2 regions of the Spirosoma liriopis genome follow, and region 2 is predicted to be linked to the other one. Evidence: riboswitches for the same ligand, from Rfam matches in the RefSeq annotation. Region 2 holds a riboswitch; the other holds the start of a gene.
The links. Region 2 has a riboswitch for cobalamin ahead of metE (5-methyltetrahydropteroyltriglutamate--homocysteine S-methyltransferase). Riboswitches for the same ligand answer to the same signal wherever they lie in the genome.
Positions count from the first base shown of each region.

Region 1: another riboswitch for cobalamin. It lies ahead of M0L20_RS02340 (TonB-dependent receptor plug domain-containing protein); the one in region 2 lies ahead of metE (5-methyltetrahydropteroyltriglutamate--homocysteine S-methyltransferase).

Region 1 covers NZ_JALPRF010000001.1:549,997-557,677, forward strand. Annotated here, with positions in the region: gene M0L20_RS02320 (GH92 family glycosyl hydrolase) at 1-714, opposite strand, end outside; gene M0L20_RS02325 (hypothetical protein) at 1,048-2,685, shown strand; gene M0L20_RS02330 (M16 family metallopeptidase) at 2,791-4,134, shown strand; gene M0L20_RS02335 (M16 family metallopeptidase) at 4,183-5,559, shown strand; cobalamin riboswitch at 5,666-5,855, shown strand; gene M0L20_RS02340 (TonB-dependent receptor plug domain-containing protein) at 6,000-7,681, shown strand, end outside.
Region 2 covers NZ_JALPRF010000006.1:82,088-89,768, reverse strand. Annotated here, with positions in the region: gene M0L20_RS24710 (SCO family protein) at 1-114, shown strand, start outside; gene M0L20_RS24705 (PepSY-associated TM helix domain-containing protein) at 136-1,269, shown strand; gene M0L20_RS24700 (hypothetical protein) at 1,283-1,468, shown strand; gene M0L20_RS24695 (Lrp/AsnC family transcriptional regulator) at 1,604-2,065, opposite strand; cobalamin riboswitch at 2,240-2,445, shown strand; gene metE (5-methyltetrahydropteroyltriglutamate--homocysteine S-methyltransferase) at 2,596-4,896, shown strand; gene M0L20_RS24685 (methylenetetrahydrofolate reductase) at 5,154-6,152, shown strand; gene M0L20_RS24680 (response regulator transcription factor) at 6,260-6,955, shown strand; gene M0L20_RS24675 (HAMP domain-containing sensor histidine kinase) at 6,952-7,681, shown strand, end outside.

The sequences.
Region 1 (7,681 bases), on a different contig from region 2:
CAGATTTTTCTGACCGTAGCTTTTGAACGGCTTCGAGAACGACAAGGCAAAGTACACCGTGCGGGTGCGCGCCCAGCCGTTGGTTTGCCGGTAACCAGTCACCAGTGTGTCGTTCACCACGCGTACGAATGTCCAGACGGTCTTGTCGTCGTAGTTGTAGATGCCATGCATTAAATCGAGAATGATGTGCGACTGGTCGGACTTGGGAAACGTGTACTGGTGAAAACCGACCCGGTTCGAAGCGGTCAGCTCGGCCAGAATTTTGTGATCGTCGAGCTTTACTTTGTAGTAGCCTGCTTCGGCCACTTCATTCGCGTGAGAGAAAGCCGAGCGGTAGCCGCTCTTTGGATTCGAGGCCACCCCCGGATTGAGCTGTAAAGCGCCCTGCGTGGGCATAATCAAGAAATCGCCCAGATCGGAATGCCCCGTACCGCTGAAATGCGTGTGGCTGAAACCGACAATCGTTTTGTCTTCGTATTTATAACCAGCGCAGTACTTGTACACATCGCCGTTGTATTTGCCGTTGAGTTCGTAGGATAGCGTATCGGAGTCAGGACTTAGCTGAACAGAGCCGAAGGGAACGGTAGCGCCGGGGAAGGTGTGCCCCATTTTCTCGGTACCGATCAGCGGGTGCACATAAGGAACCAGGTTTTGTTGAGCGTAGGAAACAAGTAAAACGAATTGAAAGAGGATGGTCAGGTTTACTTTAATCATTTTCTGAATGAGGAGAAATAAGGCTAAAAGGTACGAAAAGCTTCGCTAAACCCCTATTCGCATCGCCCATGGAGGTCTATTATCGCGCACCATCCTGGACCGCTACCAAAGATTATAGCCAGCTGGAAACGATTTATTGCCGGATCTGGCTTATTTAAGTCCAACAAACCGTATTTTTCATACCGTTATTCCTGCGCAGTCGTTAATTATTCGATAAAACATAAACGTGGTACTGCGTAGGATCGCTCGTTACTTACTTGTACGTCCTCTCAATCAACGTCTGGCATACGTATTGATAGCTCATCAACCAGCAGTATCCTTTACCTTTTCCACATGAATCAATCACCTTATCGCCTTCTCATCGTAACCATTTTTATAGGTATTCTTGGACTAGAGGGTTGCAAAGATGCTCCGCTTACATGGCCCACTCCGGGAACTGGCGGTAATCCGGCACCGCCCGCTGTGGTCGTTCCACCCGCTACTGTCGTATCGTCAAGTACCGTTGGTCCTTTTACGTACACGGTCCCAGCTCAGGAAGCCGAGTGGCTGAGCTACAACGGCAACCTGATCAATGGCCGCGCGATTGGAGCTACTACGGTTCAGGAATCGGCCACGCTTCGGCTGGAAGTACGGAAAGAGTACGGCGGATCGATCCAGATCTACGACAAGACGACCAATCAGTATCTGGTCAACTTCTTCGATAAAGGGCGCGAATCAGGTTTTGCTTCTTACGCCGGGCCTCGCTCCTTTGCCGATGATTCACCCCGCTGGAAAGGTGTGGGGTACAATCCGTTGCAGGCGGGTGACGATGGTGGCAATCCCTCGCCGGTATTATTTCACGGTCTGATTAATGGGTACATCTACACGAAAACGCAATGCCTTTCCTGGGCGCATCAGGACAAGCGACTGCTGCCTTTCTTTTATGAGCAATGGGTACGGCTCGATGAGAACAAGGTGCATGTGAAAGTGCGCCTGACGAACCAGCGTGGCGACAAAGGTTTTTACAATTTCGAGGAACAGGAGTGGCCGTTTCTGATGATCAACGGAGCAAAGAGCGTTCGGTTTTATAACGGATCGGCTCCGTTCACCAACGCAGCAACGAGCACATCGGACGGTATCGAGCGGGCGCAAACGCAGGGCGGATCGATTATTACGCAACAGATCTCGTCCTTTTACCTGACCGAACCCTGGGAAGCCGTTGAAATTGGCGCAAACCGGCTGATCGGCCTGTATTCACCCGAGATGTACCGGGCAAATTATAACGTTGCGGCTATTCCAGCTCACGATAATTGGGAAGGCGGCAATACCATGACCTATCTGGGCGGGCGGGTTTTCGATCCGCTGGATAGCGACAATACCTGGCTGAAAGAATTCACGCTTATCGTGGGTACCGAGGCCCAGATTCGGGAGCATGTGTATGCGCAACCTCGCCTGACTAAACCCGATTTCTGGTTCGACAAGACCAACGGCCGCAATCAGTGGTACGTGTTTGATGGCGGCCACGACCAAAAGCAGCCATTCCGCGTAGACAACTGGACCGTCACCTACGACGGCCACATCGACAACGGGCCGCTGAACGCTCGGGGAACAAAAATTCTTTCGTCGACGGGAAGCTGGCGGGCCAGTGACATTGACACGATCTACATTCGAATGGGCTATAAAGGTCCCGAGCAGCAACTCAACCTGACCTGGCTCCTGAACGGACAGTCGCCCGATGGCATTAATCCGGAGTTTCCTATTCAGAATTCACTTGTGTTTCCGCGCGGAGCACGACCGCACTATGGTCAGGTTTTGCCGATTTCCGTCGTCAACGATGGGCAGATCCGCACGTATCGCATACCCATGCGCCATAGTTTGTGGAAAGATATCGTTCAGCAATTCGAGATTATTCATACACAAGGAACATCGGTGATTGCGCCCGGCGAACAAATTGAGCTGGTATATTTTGGGACGACGAATCCAGACAAGTAAATTCGGGCTTTCCGGCTGTATTACACGATGCAACATCAACCGCGCATTGTTGTCTTTTAGCCCGAAAACCGTTTCATTTTACTATTTCATTCGCAAATCATTTCCATGAACAAACGAATCGGGCTGCTGGCCGGACTAACCCTTTCTATGGGTATTGCGCTGGCGCAGAACAAGCCCAAACCGGAGGACGTGCAGACGTTCACGCTCAAGAACGGCATGAAATTCATGGTCCTCGAAGACCACTCTATCCCTAACGCCAACTTCTACACATTCTGGAAAGTCGGTGCCCGCAACGAAGTCCACGGCATCACGGGGCTGTCGCACTTTTTCGAGCACATGATGTTCAACGGGGCAAAAAAATACGGTCCTAAACAGTTCGACCGGGTGATGGAAGCCAACGGCGGTTCGAACAATGCCTACACAACCGAAAACACGACGGTCTATACCGACTGGTTCCAGAGCGGTGCCCTCGAAACAATCTTCGACCTCGAATCCGACCGCATTCGCGACTTAGCGATTGACCCCAAGATGGTGCAGAGCGAACGGGGCGTCGTGCTGTCCGAGCGCAGTACGGGTCTGGAAAACAGCAACTACCGTGTCATCAGCGAACTGGTCAAATCGGTCGCTTTTGTCGAGCATCCGTACATGTTTCCGGTCATTGGTTTCGAATCCGACATCAAAAAGTGGACGCAGGAAGATTTAGAAAAGTATTTTAAAACCTATTACTCGCCCAACAATGCCGTTGCGGTGGTCGTCGGTGATGTGACGGCGGCTCAGGTAAAGAAGCTGGCCGAAAAGTACATCGAGTCGATTCCGGCCCAGAAATTACCCGACAGCCTGCGCACGGTAGAACCGGCTCAAAACGGTGAACGGCGCGTGACAACCTACAAGGACATTGCTACGCCGAACATTCTGATGGCGTACCACACCCCCGAAGCCCGCAACCCCGACTACTACGCGCTTGATTTGCTGAGTGGTGTGTTGAGTTCGGGAAACTCGTCGCGGTTGATTAAATCACTGGTACTCGATTCGACCATTGCCTCGCGGGCGTCCAGCTACTTTGGCGAGTCGTTCGATCCAAACCTATTTTCGGTCTACGCCATTGCCGCCAGCAATGTTTCGGCGGAGCAACTGGAAAAATCGGTGCTTAACCAGATCGACAAAGTCATCTCGGAAGGCATTACCGACGTTGAGTTGCAGAAATTGAAAAACCAGAAGCTGATGGAATTCTATCGCACGATGGAAACCATCAACGGTAAAGCCAATTCGCTCGGCACCTATGAGCTGTTTTTCGGCGATTACAAAAAGCTGTATGAAGCACCGGCGCTTTACGAGAAAGTCACCAAAGAAGACATTCAGCGCGTGGCCAAAACGTATCTGACGGCCCGCAACCGCACGGTTGGCTATCTGCTGCCAGAGCCAAAAACCAACCCCGCGAAAAATAACTAACTACGATTATTCATTCCCAACGATTCAAAGACCGACGGGCTTTGTAGTATGAAAAAAATAGTCATAATCATAACCGCCTTGCTTATAGCGGGCGTGTCGCTGGCGCAGACATTCAAAGTGCCACCTTACCAGAAGTTTAAACTCAAAAATGGCTTGACCGTCTACCTGATGGAACAGCGCGAAGTACCGCTGATCAACGTGTCGGTGGTCTTCGACGCGGGCGCTGTGCAGGATGGCAACCGCTACGGCCTGGCCAATATGACCGCTGATGCCCTTTTGTTTGGCAGCTCCAAGTACACCAAAGCGCAGCTGGAAGAAAAAGCCGAATACGTGGGAGCCAGCGTAGACACCTATGGCGGAAAGGAAGTAGCGAAACTAACGGCTTCATTTGCCGTGAAAGATCAGGATCTGCTCTTCGACATTATTCAGGACGTAATCACCAAACCGACTTTCGACAAAGGCGAGTTCGATAAATACAAACAGCGGCAACTGCTCCAGCTAACGCAGCAAAAAGAAAGTCCGCGCGCGGTTGTCAATTCGTATTTCAACCGGTTCGTATTTGAAAACCACCCGTATGCCAACCCGATTTCGGGAACCCCTTCGTCGGTGTCGGCCATTACAGCGAATGACGTTCGGCAGTTTTACCAAAAAAACTACACCACCGACCGTGCTGCCATCGCCGTTGTAGGTGACTTCAATACGGCTGCCATGAAAAAGCGGATTACCGATTTGTTCGGTAACTGGAAAACAGCTGCGGCTACCTCACCCAAACTAACGGACCCGACCGTTTCGTTCGACAAAAATCGGGTCTTGCTGGTCAACAAAGACGATGCTCGCGAAACGACCTTTTTGATTGGCGGCAAAGGCATTACGCAAAACAACCCGGACTATATTCCGGTCGTAGTAGTCAACACCATTCTGGGCGGTCGGTTTACGTCCTGGCTCAACGACGCCTTGCGCGTAAATTCAGGATTGACCTACGGGGCTGGTAGCCGGTTCGGTACGTTCCGCAACAGCGGTACCTTCGCCATTTCGACGTTTACGAAAGTGAGTACCACCACGGAGGCCATTGATATGGCCCTTCAGGTACTGGACAGCCTGCACCGCACGGGTATCGACGAGAAAACGCTGCTTTCGGCTAAAAACTACGTCAAAGCCGATTTCCCGCCCCGATACGAATCCGCCGGTTCGCTGGCCGACCTGCTGACGGATATGTTTAGTCTGGGTTTTGACGAGTCGTTTATCAACAATTTCCAGAAGAATGTCGATGGGTTGACGGTAGCGAAAACGCGGCAGATCATCGATCAGTATTTTCCGAAAAACAACCTGCAATTCGTGCTGATCGGCAAAGCGGATACCATCCGCGAAAAGGTCAAGAAATACGGCACAATCACCGAAAAGGAAATTAAGGCCGACGGCTTTTAAATAACGCGCCCATCTGGTCCCCCCTCGAATACACTGTCCGGTAAATTCGTACCGACACATTGATTCAGGACGGACCGGATGGCCGTCTTACGCGTTTATGGCCTATCTTTGTCCGCTCGTTTCAGGTTTGCCCTTCTCGTAAGGGTGATTAAAAGGGAACACCGGTGTAAATCCGGGGCTATTCCCGTAGCTGTAAGTTCTGATTACCAGCCGATAACTAAAAAGCCACTGCCGTTTGGCGGGAAGGCGTTGTCGGTAGAACAAGCCAGAAGACCTGCCTCAAACGAATTCATGATTCGAGCTTTCGGGTAAAAAGCCGGAGATGAAAGACAGTTCGGTTAGGTGGCGCGTCACCTGTGCGGTCACAAACGAGCAACGGTTCGTTTGTCTTTTATTTCAGTTTCCGACAGCTCATTACTTAATCTCATTTTACCTGATTAATGATGAGCAAAATCAGTACATTTCTTTCGGCGGCTCTGGCCGTATCCTCCCTGTCCGCTCTGGCGCAGGACAATCCACAAGTTCCTTCTTCGAACTCGGTTCAACTGGATGCCGTGACGGTCACGGCCAACAAGATTGAACAAAAGCTTTCTCAAACCGGCAAAGTCGTTACGGTGCTGTCTGACTCGGTATTGCAACGCTACGCAACACAATCCGTGAGCGAACTGCTGTCGCGGCAGGCCGGTCTGCAAATCGTCGGTTCGAATGGACCACTCGGCACCAACACGGACATTTTTCTACGGGGAGCCTCAGCCGGTAACACGTTGATTCTGCTGGACGGACTGCCGGTTTACGATCCGTCTGGCGTAGCGAACACCTTCGACCTGAACTTGCTGACAGTGGGCGAGTGCGACCGGATCGAAATCTTACGGGGAGCGCAATCAACCAGTTACGGTTCCGATGCAGTGGCGGGCGTCATCAACATTTTTACGAAGCGCGCGAGCAGCAATGCCGTTGGCCGTAAGCCGTTTGGCGTGAATGCAACGGTTAACTACGGTACGTACAAAACCTTTCGGGGAAGCGTGGGCGTAAGCGGCCAAACCAATAGGCTATCGTACAACGTGCAGTACACCCGGCTGTCGTCGGCGGGTTTCTCGTCGGCCACCGATCCCACCGGCACAAATAATTTTGACAAGGATGGTTACCGGCAGAACGCCTTACTGGCCAATTTTGCGTTTCAAGCAACGTCACGGCTTACGCTGAAAGTACAGGGTTTGACGACGGCCTACTCCGCCGACATCGACGCCGGAGCGTTTGCCGATGATAAAGATTTCACGTTCAAGAGCCAGTTCAAGCGGTTAGCGACCGGCTTCGATTACAAGCACGCCCAGGGCAAACTGTCGTTTAACTATAGCATTGGTGATAGCCGCCGGACGTTTAAGAACGATTCGACAGCGGTTGAGCCGAACGCATCGGAGATTTACTCGTACCAGCAATACGGGGGGCTAGCTCACTTTGCGGAAGTGTATCACAACCTGAAGCTGGGTTCCTGGAGCGAATTGCTGACCGGTGCGGATTATCGTTTTAGCAACACCGACCAAAGTTACCTGTCGATCAGCCAGTACGGTCCTTACCAGTCACCACCCATTGGAAAAGATACCGCCCGTGTTGGGCAACTTGGTGTGTATGCCACGGCCATCCTCACCCCCTACCGAGGTCTTTCGGTCGAACTGGGTGGTCGCTACAACCGGAATTCGTTGTACGGAAACGTGTTTACGTACTCGTTTAACCCGTCTTACCTGCTGTCGGATCGGATCAAGATCTTTGCTAACCTGTCGTCGGGATTCCGGGCGCCTTCGCTTTACCAGTTATTTTCGCCGTACGGCAACAAAACACTGCGGCCCGAATACAGCGTCTCCACCGAAGCCGGATTGCAAGTATTCACCAAAAGCCGCACGGCCTGGGTCCGGGCCGTTTATTTCGACCGGCAGATCAAGGACGTTGTATTTTTTGAATCGCTGAACAGCGCACCCTTCGGTCGTTATATCAACTTCGACCGGCAGCACGATCACGGTCTGGAACTGGAAGCACAGGCGGCTATTAACAAACTGACCCTGTCAGGCAACATTACCTGGCTAACGGGTAAGGTAACGACTGCTAATGCCGGACGCGACACGACCTA
Region 2 (7,681 bases):
TTCGTGCTGATTGACAAGGAAAAACATATCCGGGGTATGTATGATGGCACCACGCTGGAAGGTACCCAGAAGTTGATCCAGGACATTGACGTGCTTCGGCGGGAGTATGAGTAACGAATTTAAAAGTAGAATTGTATGAAGCTAACGCGTCGTTTGTTTACTATTCATAGCTGGCTGGGGCTAATCACGGGTGTTTTCCTGATTCTATTAGGGCTGAGTGGGTCGGTGCTGGTTTTTCGACACGAACTGGATCGACTAGCCAATCATGATTTGTTGATGGTAAAGCCATCTCGTCCGCTTTCTGAACGCTCGTTGACCAGATGCTACCAGACGATTACTGCCCGTTATCCTAATTTGGATGGTATTGCCTGGATGAATCCGAATGCTGGTCCTACGGATGCTTACGATTTCCGGTTATACCTGAATGACGCTCGCTTATTTACGTACGATTTGGGACTTATTTCGTTGAATCCGTACACGAATACTATTCTGCGCGAAGGTAAATCGAGTGATTTCAGCCCTAGCTTCATTGAATGGCTATTGCAGTTTCATTTCAGCTTTCAATTGGGTGTACCCGGTGCGGCTTTGGCGGCTTTGTTTGGACTGACTATGTTAGGCTCATTGTTGACAGGTTTGGTTGTCTACCGAAAGATAATTTGGAAAGTACTGTGTTTTCGGGTGCGGATTAATAGAAAAAACTGGCGTACCATTAGCTCCGATTTACACCGGGTCGTCGGCGTCTGGTCGCTGCTGCTGAATGCGATTATTTTCTTTACTGGGTTCTGGATGAACCTGTTTGCGTTCGAAGCGAAAACCTGGAAAACCGAGCAAATACCTACGCATCCGAATACAACAATGGTATTATCGGCTGATGCTCTACTTCAAAAGGCCAGGCAATTAATGCCCGATTTAAAGCCCTCGTACGTTTATTTGCCGACTCAGCCCGAGCGAAAATTTCGGGTCAATGGTCCGTTGGAAGGTCAATGGGCTTTGTGGGGAACGGGCAACTTGGTCAGTCTTGATCAGCAAACGGGTAAGCTGATTCAGCTTCGTCGCTTAGCAGCGCTTCCTATTGGTGATCGCCTTGAAGCCACATTTTTTCCTTTGCATGTAGGCAACTACGGTGGCTTACCGGTAAAAATGCTGTATGCACTTATTGGCTTGACGCCCGGATTACTGGCTATTACCGGCTTTCTGCTTTGGTGGCGTCGTGCCCGAAAAAGCGTTCCGAATGCGTCCCGGAAATATGTTTTGGTTAAATCAACCTAATAGCTAAACAGCTATGACTACCTTACCAAATCGTCAGGATCTACGTCAGCTATTAGCTGATACAGGTGTTACCTTGCCCGAATCGAAGCCTTTCTTAAGGCAGGATGTCGTGCTCTGGACGGCACTGGTGCTCATTCATTTTACCGTGCTGTTGGGAATCGGCGATATGCTCGTCCGTCTTTTTTCTAACACGCATTGATCGATCAGGTACTGCAAAATCCGTTTTCAAATTCGCCAGGGTTTCAACTCGGTGAATTTGAAAACGGATTTTTGTTTTTGTTTGGTTGTCAGGGCATTATAGATAGCATAGTCGTGCCTTAGTGACGAAGTCGGGTTAAAAATTAACGTTATAGGTGTTCTTATTCTCGCTCATCACAAACGTACTGTGGGTGCTCCCGATACTGGTTACCGAACCCAATTTATTGAAGACAAAGTCCTGGTAGTGTTTCATGTCTTTAGCATACACCTTTAAAAGAAAGTCGAAATCCCCGGAAATATTGTAGCATTCAACTACTTCGTCCAGCCTAAGAATGTCAGTTACAAACTCATGTCCAATGCGTTTATCATGCTGCTTAAGCTTGATATTACAAAAAACGATTAATCCGTAGCCCAGCTTTTCGGCATCAATCAAAGCGATGTATTTCTTGATGTAGCCATTAGACTCCAAACGCTTTACCCGTTCAAAAACCGGCGTATGAGACAGATTTACCCGATCCGCCAATTCTTTTATAGTCTGTTTCGAATTTTCTCCCAGAAGTTTGAGTAACTGCTCGTCTATATCGTCTAGTTTTTCCATAGAAGGATTTTCTGTTGTGGACAGAAGAATCAATTACAAAGAGAATAAATAACTATTACAACCACGAAAGTAGAATTTTTATCTTAATTAAGATATAGTAAGTAGATGTTAAATCTGGTAATATAATTTTGACCCGAATTTTATCCGTCAATAGGGTTCAATTTAACGTTATTTTCTAAAGTGCCTGAAATAGGTTTTCGACGAGAGTCGGAATTAAAAGGGAATCGGTCAGGCCGCTGATGTGGTCTAAAGCCGAACTGTCGCGCAACTGTACGTAACGCACAAACTGTCGTCCCATGCACGTTCACTGACCGTCAAAGGTTGGGAAGAACGGACGCCAGGTTACAAGTCAGGAGACCTGCCTTTTTTGGGAATAGACAATGTTTTCGCGGAATAAAACACGTAGTCTGACCTTATACCTTTCAGCCGATTGTATGTCGGCTTCTGTGTCGCCGTGCGCTCTGTTCTCGAAGCCTTGTCCCGTTTAGTGAAGCACGTTTCACCTGTTTTCATCAAAACAATCAACAAAAATGCTGACACAAAACCTGGGCTACCCTCGGATTGGTGGACAACGACAACTCAAAAAAGCCAGCGAACAGTATTGGGCAGGCAAGATCGACCTGACGGAATTAAATCGGGTTGCTCAGACGATCAAAGAAGAAAACTGGCAAACGCAGCTGGGTGCTGGTATTGATCTAATTCCGTGTAATGATTTTAGTTTTTACGATCAGACGCTGGATACAAGCCTGCTGCTGGGCGTTATCCCTCCGCGTTACAGACCTGTGCTGTCCGAAGTTGCCCATAACCAGGAAATCGATCTTTATTTCGCGATGGCCCGGGGCTACCAGAAGGATGGTCTGGATATTACGGCGATGGAAATGACCAAATGGCTGGATACCAACTACCACTACATCGTGCCGGAGTTTACCGCCGATCAGGAGTTTCGTATTTTTAACGAACATGTATTCACCGAGTATACGAACGCCAGGCAACTGCTCGGTCAAAAGGCCAAGCCGGTATTGGTTGGTCCAGTCAGTTATCTGCTCTTGGGTAAAGAAAAACAAGAAGGCTTCGACCGCATTGAGTTGATCAATAAATTGGTTCCGATATACGTCGAGATCATCAATCGGCTCGGACAACTAGGTGCCGAATGGATTCAGCTGGATGAGCCCTACTTAGCCCTCGATTTGTCGAAGAAAGAGAAAGAAGCGTTTGAGTTTGCCTATCGACAGATTGCTAGTCAGGTAAGTGACGTCAAACTCATGGTCGCTACTTATTTCGACGCTTTGCTGGACAATACCGCATTGGCTGTCAGCTTACCCATCATGGCGTTGCACGTTGATCTGGTTCGCGCTCCGGAGCAGTTGGATGAAGTATTGGCTTTAACTCCCGATCCGCTTATACTCTCTCTGGGTATTGTGGACGGACGAAATGTCTGGAAGAACGATTACGAAAAATCGCTGAAGCTGATCGACAAGGCTGTTGAGAAACTAGGAAAGAACCGCGTGATCATTTCTCCATCCTGCTCGCTGCTACACAGCCCAATCGATCTGGACGGAGAAACCGCGCTTGATCCAGAAATCAAAAACTGGATGGCCTTTGCGAAACAAAAACTAAATGAAGTACGTGAACTGGGGCAGATCGTTGACGGAAACCAGACGTTGTTGGAGGCCAATAAAAAAGCAATCCAGAGCCGACACGCTTCGCATAAAGTACACAAGCAACCGGTTAAAGATCGGGTGGCAGCCATCACGGATGCCCAACGAACCAGCGCTTTCCCGGTTCGTCAGCAGATCCAGCGTGAACGTTTCAATCTGCCAGCCTTTCCAACTACAACGATTGGTTCTTTCCCGCAAACGGATGAAATTCGTCAGTTACGGGCTAACCTAAAAAAGGGAGAGTTAACGGTTGAGCAATATGAACAATCGATTGAGCAGGCGACCATCGACGCGATTCGTTGGCAGGAAGCAATCGGTATCGATGTACTGGTCCACGGCGAGTTTGAGCGGAATGATATGGTTGAGTATTTCGGTGAGCAACTCGAAGGGTTCCTCTTTACCAAAAACGGGTGGGTACAAAGCTATGGCAGCCGTTGCGTCAAACCGCCCGTAATTTTCGGAGATGTCAGCCGTCCGAATGACATGACCGTACGTTGGAGCCAATTTGCGGCTGCCCAGACCGACAAACCCATGAAAGGTATGCTGACCGGCCCGGTAACGATCCTGCAATGGTCTTTTGTCCGTGACGATCAGCCCCGCGAGGTAACTACCAATCAGATCGCGCTGGCGATCCATGACGAAGTTCAGGCGCTGGAAGCGGCTGGTATCGGCATCATCCAGATCGATGAAGCCGCGATTCGAGAAGGACTGCCGTTGCGCAAAGCTAAGCGCCCGTACTACCTGAATTGGGCCGTGAAAGCCTTTCGGATAACGGCCAGTGGTGTTGACGATCAAACGCAGATTCATACTCATATGTGTTATAGCGAGTTTAATGACATCATTGAACATATTGCCGCTATGGATGCAGATGTAATCACGATTGAGACTTCCCGTTCCCAAATGGAATTGCTCCATGCGTTTGCTCATTTTGACTATCCAAACGAAATCGGACCCGGTGTCTACGACATTCACTCGCCACGAGTTCCGAGTACGGAAGAAATGACGACGTTGCTATCCAAGGCCGCAGATCTGTTGCCAGCGCACAACTTGTGGGTGAACCCGGATTGTGGGCTAAAGACTCGAAAATGGCCGGAAACCAGGGAGGCTTTAACAAATATGGTAGCAGCCGCTAAGCTGGCACGAGAGCAAATCAGTACAGAAATCGTACGGTAAAATAGGGAAGGGCGGGCGATTCCGCCCTTCATCATTCCGCTAAAATGACTGTGTCGTGTATCAACCCTGTTGATGCCGCCAAATCGATCGGTAAGGAGGAAGCGTAATAATAAACCGTATTTGGACTATATTTCGCCAACGAAAGGCGCCAATGACTGCTACATCACCTGTCTACTGATACGAAATGACTCGTGCCATATAACTGGTAGCCACTATTTTAGACATTCAAGCATAAAGCTCTAGCTCAAGTACCAACAATGTTTCTCGAAAAGATCAAATCCGGTCAGTCAGGTGTGTTGCTGTACGGCATTACGCCCCCCAAAACGAGCACGCTCCCTGAACGCGTCGCTGAGATTGCCCAAAAAACAATTGACCGACTGGCTGTCCTGGACATTGATGGGCTTGTCGTCTATGACGTACAGGATGAGTCGGCTCGCACTACAGAAGAACGGCCCTTTCCTTTTATCAACGCGCTGGACCCGCTTAGCTTTGCTTCTACCTATTTGGGTGAGTTGAGGGTTCCAAAAATAATCTACCGTCCAGCTGGCAAGTTCAGCCCCGAGGAGCTGTCTTATTGGCTGGAAGACCTTCACCAACAGAAATTCTATCCAGTTTTTGTCGGCGTGCCCGCTCCGGATTTTCCCGTAAAAACCAGTCTGTCGGAAGCATACCAGATCTGGAGCAGGCACCAGGAAACCTCCGTCATTGGCGCTGTAACCATTCCCGAACGGCATCAGGTGCTACACGATGAAGATGTCAGAATACTGGATAAAATGAGTTGTGGCGTATCGTACTTCATTTCCCAATGTGTTTTTAATCTTGACTACGCCAAACAGATAATTGACGATCTCGCTCACCGTTGCCGTCAACAGGCTGTCCATCCCCCAACCCTGATTTTCACGCTTACTGCTTGTGGTTCGGCCAAAACGCTTCAGTTTATGGAGTGGCTGGGGATTCATGTACCACTCGAATTGCAGGAAGAGTTAAAGAAATCAGATGATATTCTTCAGAAATCGGTAAAGGTGTGTCTTGATATTGCATCAGCGCTGACCGATTACTGCACAGAACATGCCATCCCTTTCGGTTTTAATATCGAAAGTGTTGCTATTCGCAAAGCAGAGATCGAAGCATCGATTTACATGACCAATGAGATCGGTCAACTGCTAAAGGAAAAAGGTATCAGAAAGCCGTTAGCAACTAGCCGTTCGGAAACTGTAGACGATACGCAGGTTTATAGCAAAATCGAGAGTTTATAAAAGCGACTACGGCCTCGAAACGTTCAGGTAGCTTTGCGTCCGGGCCTAAACGAACCTTATTCGAGCGACCGAAGATCAAAATTGAACCCGGCACTAACCCTAGCGATATGACATCAGATTTCCTTGCCCATTTGCTGGTCGTTGAAGATGAATTGAAAGTAGCAACGTTCATCAAAAAAGGCCTTCAAACCCAGTCCTATTCTGTTGAAGTGGCTGCTACGGGTGAGGAAGCCAAAATCCTGTTAGGCAAATCGCACTTTGATCTGATTATTCTGGACGTTAATCTGCCCGATACGACGGGGCTTGAACTGGCCGAATACATCCGCAATAAGCCTAGCCAGGTACCAATTCTCATGCTGACCGCCCTCGATACCATCGCCGATAAGCTGCTGGGTTTTGAGGCCGGGGCTGACGACTACCTGGCCAAACCATTTGACTTTATGGAATTGCTGGCCCGCATAAAAGTGCTGTTGCGCCGGTCAACAACGGTCCAGGAGCCGGGTCGTATCCTGCGTGTAGCTGATCTGGAGCTTGATCTGCACGAACGGGTAGCGCGACGAAATGGGCAAACCATCGAACTAACCGCCCGAGAATATGCCCTGTTGGAGTATCTTATGCGAAATGCCGGACGAGTCGTTTCCAGGGTCGATATTGCCGAGCAGGTATGGGATATCGGCTTTGAGACGGGTACAAACGTGATCGATGTATACGTCAGTTACTTACGCGCTAAAATCGACAAAGATTCACCTTCCAAGCTTATTCATACCTTAATTGGAATGGGCTACGTGTTAAAAGAAAAATGAGCCTGCGCACCCGACTGACCCTGCTATTTACGGCTATTGTTTCTCTTTTGCTGGCCCTGTTCTGCGGATTCCTGTATCAACTGGCGGAAGGCTACCGGGAGCGCCAATTTCAGGAGCGCCTGCGGGCGGAAGCTTCAACTGCAGGCCAGCTGTTACTGAGCCAGGAACGAATAGATCCGGCCCTGTACAAAGTACTGGACAAGAATCACCTGACCGTATTGCCCGAGGAAGAAATCATTATCTATAATTCACGCAATCGGCTGGTGTACGAAAGTGGAACGGATTACCTTACGATTACGCCTAATCACCTCGATCAGATCCGGCAGGACCGGCAGGTAGCCTGGCGGGAGTCAAATCGGCAGATTGTGGGTATCTTATTTACCAACCACCAGCTGCCGTTTGTCATTGTTGCCTCCGCAGTCGATAGCTATGGACAGCGCACCGTAGCAAATTTAGGTCAATTGCTTGGACTGGGCTGGTGTGTTATGATCGGCCTAACCGGATTAGCTGGCTGGTTTTTTGCCGGACGCATGCTTAGGCCCATTAGTCAGATTAATCAGCAAATTGACAATATCACCGTTTCCAATCTTTCACTACGCTTATCAGAAGGGTCTCACCGGGATGAAATAAACCAGTTGGCCCAGCGATTCAACCGAATGCTGAATCGGCTTGAAGAAGCGTTCCGATTACAGCGTTCATTCGTGTCAAGTGCTTCTCACGAGCTAC